Regions from separate parts of the Halobacillus sp. BAB-2008 genome, predicted to be linked through region 1. Evidence: predicted binding sites of a transcription regulator. Region 1 holds the regulator's gene; the other holds the start of a gene.

Region 1 (2,204 bases):
CCGGAAGAGCTGCTGACCTCGACCGCTCCGGCTATAACGCGGCGAAAGGCGGAATCACGAACTTCACCCGTGCGATGGCAATCGACTACGCCCGGGACGGCATCCGCGTCAACTCCATCGCTCCCGGTACGATTGAGACACCGCTTGTAGACGGCCTTGCCGGTTCGAAGGAAGATAAGGAAGGACAGGAATTCCGTGATGCCAACAAGTGGATCACTCCACTCGGCCGACTTGGAAGCCCGGATGAAATCGCATCCGTCGCCCTGTTCCTCGCCAGTGACGACAGCTCCTATGTAACCGGAGAGGACATCACGGTCGACGGCGGCATCATGGCCTACACGTGGCCGGGTAAAATGCTGATCGATAAGAAATGGAAAGAAGAAACCGAATAAGAATAACAAAAAAAGATGCCGGAGCCGGCATCTTTTTTTCAATCCTCTATTTTTCCATCCAACGGATAATGCTTCAAAAAGTAGACGAGCGCTTGAAGCTCAATCGCAAGATCGATATGATGCACCCTCACATCCGACGGCACGTTGATTCGGGCCGGCGTGAAGTTCAGGATACCCGATATTCCGCCCTCGACGAGACGGTCGGTGATCGCCTGCGCCTCTGAGGCAGGAACCGTCAGAATCGCGACCTTCAAATCGCCGATCTTCTTCTCCAGATCATCGATGTGATGGACCTCCACCCCGCCGACTTCACTCCCGATCCGATTCTCACTCGCATCGAAGGCAATCTCGATCTTTGTATTATTGTTCTTCGTGAAATTGTAATTCAGGAAAGCCGTTCCCAGGTTCCCGACACCAATCAGCGCGACACGTGTCGTCTCGTCCTGATCCAGCGTCTTCCGAAAGAAGGAAAGCAGGTACTCGACATTGTAACCATAACCTTTCTTCCCGAGGGCTCCGAAATAGGAGAAATCACGGCGGATGGTTGCGGAATCGACTTTGACTGCCTCACTCAATTCTTTCGATGACACCCGCAGTTTCCCCTGGCTGTGCAGGTTGTTCAGGAAACGGTAATATAACGGAAGCCGCTTCGCTGTCGCCTGAGGGATTTTCGCTTGTTCTATATCCATTGTCGTCTCTCTGCTCCTTTACTCGTCATTTCTTCGGTAATCTCCGTTCTTCCCTCCGGTTTTCTCTGCAAGGTAAGTCGGACCGATGACCATGCCTTTATCTACTGCTTTACACATATCATAAACCGTCAATGCTGTGGCAGAAGCGGCCGTTAGCGCTTCCATTTCTACCCCGGTGCTTCCCTTCGTCTTCACGGAAACCTCGATCAGCAGCTTTTTCGTTTCCCCTGTTTCCCAATCGAAGGATACATCGATTCCCTTCAAGGAAAGCGGATGACACATCGGAATCCAATCCGACGTTTTCTTCGCTGCCATGATTCCGGCGACTTGGGCGACCGCGAGCACGTCCCCTTTGGCCATTGTCTGGTTGGTAATCTTCTCGTATATTTCTTCCTTCACTTCCACACTCGTTCTCGCAACAGCCGTCCGGACCGTATCGTTTTTCTCTGATATATCGACCATCCGTGCCCGGCCCTGCTCATTAAAATGACTGAATTCCGCCATCTCCAACTACCCCTTTTATGTGATTGGTCATGCCGCAGGCGGCAACACTAGTTTCATTTTAACAAAAAATCACAGGGAAGTCGTTAAAGTTTTCACAATCTCGCGAGGGCTTCTGTTGCTAGCAGGCTCACCGATGATATACACTTGATTTATCGAGGTGAAACGACATGATTCTCATGCAGTTGAATCAATTGGAAAAGCGTTTCGGCGCTGAATTGATTTTATCTAATATTAAACTGGAAGTACAAAAGAACGACCGGATCGCCATTGTCGGCAGAAACGGTGCAGGAAAGTCGACCCTGCTGAAGATGATGGCCGGCGAGATGAGCTATGATGAAGGAAACATCTTCATGCCGAAGGAAACGACGCTCGGATATCTCGCTCAAAACACAGGCCTGCAGTCCGACCAAACGATCTGGAATGAAATGGAGAAAGTCTTCCTCCATCTGAAGGACTTAGAGAAAGAGCTGCGCGCGATGGAAGCGAACATGGCAGACCCTGACCTGATCTCGGATCAGGAGCGCTACCAGCAGTTATTGACCGATTATGACCGCAAGCAGGAATACTTCAAGAACGCAGGCGGATACCAATACGAAGCGGATATCCGCTCGGTACTGAA
Region 2 (2,204 bases), on a different contig from region 1:
CGGATGCGACCGCGTTGGAAACGGGCATATCAAAGAAAACGACCGACAGAATAATGCTGAGGGCAAGCGTCAGGAACGCCGCAAGCACGCCCTTCATTTTGAAAATCGTCAATGCGAGAAAGAAGAAAAGGATCGGGAGAGCGGCGACGAGCGCGCTCACCCATGTGTTTCCGAACGGATCGTACTGTTGTAACCACATGACAGAAGCCTTCTTTCCTTATGGTCTCGTTGCCGCCTTGAAATGTTCGCCGAGGATTGCTTTAAGAACGCCGGCGCTGTGGTGAAGCTGTTTCTGTTCGGTTTCGTTCAGGTTCAGTTCAACGACGTTTCGGATGCCGGTCCGGTTCACGACGGCAGGTACACCGATGTAGACGTCTTCCAGGCCGTATTCTCCGGCAAGCGGGGCGCTGACGGTAAGGATGCTGTTCTCGTTGTTCAGGATCGCTTTCGTAATCCGCGCCAGTCCCATCGCGATGCCGTAGTAGGTCGCGCCTTTTTTCTCGATGATCTGGTACGCCGCGTCACGGACGTTGAGGAAAATCTCCTCCAAGTCTTCTTTATGGTAACGGGGATCGCGTTCCACCCACTCCATCACAGGCACGCCGCCGATCGTCGCATGGCTCCAGACCGGAAGCTCGGTGTCGCCGTGTTCGCCGATGATGTTGGCGTGGACGTTCTGCGGAGTGACGTCGAAATATTCGCCCAAGAGATAACGGAACCGGCCGGAATCGAGGATCGTTCCGCTGCCGATCACGCGGTTCTGCGGCAGACCGCTGAACTTCCAGGTCGCATACGTAAGAATGTCGACCGGGTTCGTCGCAACGAGGAAGATGCCGTCAAAGCCGCTCGCCATCACATCATCGACAATAGATTGGAAGATAGCGAGATTCTTCTTCACCAAATCGAGCCGCGTCTCGCCGGGCTTCTGGTTCGCTCCGGCACAGATGCAGACGATATCGGCATCCTTACAATCCGCATACGTGCCGTACCACGTCTTCGTCGGATTCGGCGCGAACACCTTGCCGTGGTTCAAGTCCATCGCATCACCCATCGCCTTGTCTTCGTTCAAATCAATGATCACGAATTCCTCTGCAATCGCCTGGTTCAGCATCGCAAAAGCGTAACTGCTTCCTACTGATCCTGCTCCGATCAAAGCTACCCGGTTCACGTTTTCTCTTGTCATTATGGATTCCTCCCGTATGGTTGTGTTTATTTGTGAATCATTTCACAATTATAGTATGCAATAGTTTTTGAATGATGACAATGGATATTTGTGAAGTTTTTCACAAGTGGGGATGAGTTGTCATATTTTGGTCACAAATAAGTGGGAGCAGGACAGGATGCTGATAGTGTTGAGTAGGTCCTTCTCTTTGGAATCGCCTTTCTTTAAAAGCTATTAAATTCTATTAAGAGGACAATTAAAAAAGGCGGGGATAATTACTCCCCGCCTTTTTTTGTATTCAGCTGCTGCTTTCTATCCTGCTCTCTTTATGCTTGTTAATTTCATTTCGAACAATGTCCATGTACGACAGGTCTGCCCAAATCTCTTTATCTCCTATCACATAAAACCGGCGCTTCGCTCTGGTGGCAGCGACGTTGATGATGTTCGGTTTGCTGGTAGCCCATTCGGCAGCCCCTCGTTTCGTAGAATCGACACCCAGGCAGAAAAGAACCGTTTCTGCTTCTTTTCCTTGGAACGTGTGTACGGTTCCGACAGAGTTACGGATCCATGTGTTTCGTTCTTTTTTCGTTACACCTGTGATATTCCATTCCTCTCGAAGGAGAGCTTTAACTTTGTCAGCAACTCGTTTGAATGGCGAGATGATGTATAGGTCAGGCAGCTTTCCACCGTTTTGTTCGACTATGGAATGGAGCGTTTCGAGCACCTTTTCCCCTTGAGCAGGAACGTATTGTTGGTCTTCTACTTGGCCTTTTACTTGTATCCAATCACTTGTCACGTGAGGAGGAGAGGACTGCTTCGCTATCGTTGCCAGCACCATCTTCTCCTCGTATGCGGCTTTGTTGGCGATAGTGAACATCGGTTCTACGCAGCGGCGGTGCACCCACAGGGGGCTACCGATCCATGTACCGTCCAGATTCTTTCCGTACGGGTTTCCAAGGTCGGCAACGCTTTGGACAGACGCAAGCGGCGACAGGCGGGAATCGGGGACCTGGAAGTGTTTCGCTAGATCATCAAATAGAGA

Evidence for each region. The regulator Rex, encoded in region 1, represses fermentation and respiration genes when NADH is low (regulators of the CRP and FNR family bind a similar motif). The targets are predictions, from matches to a motif close to TTGTGAAATATTTCACAA.
Region 2: a site for Rex is predicted at 1,214-1,231, ahead of D479_RS02265 (L-lactate dehydrogenase). Genes of this name have one in related genera too.

Annotation. Positions count from the first base shown of each region.
Region 1 is NZ_ANPF01000057.1:4,117-6,320, forward strand. It holds gene D479_RS13000 (SDR family oxidoreductase) at 1-392, shown strand, start outside; gene D479_RS13005 (redox-sensing transcriptional repressor Rex) at 431-1,081, opposite strand; gene moaC (cyclic pyranopterin monophosphate synthase MoaC) at 1,100-1,585, opposite strand; gene abc-f (ribosomal protection-like ABC-F family protein) at 1,753-2,204, shown strand, end outside.
Region 2 is NZ_ANPF01000006.1:31,593-33,796, forward strand. It holds gene D479_RS02260 (lactate permease LctP family transporter) at 1-199, opposite strand, end outside; gene D479_RS02265 (L-lactate dehydrogenase) at 218-1,183, opposite strand; gene D479_RS02270 (AAA domain-containing protein) at 1,461-2,204, opposite strand, start outside.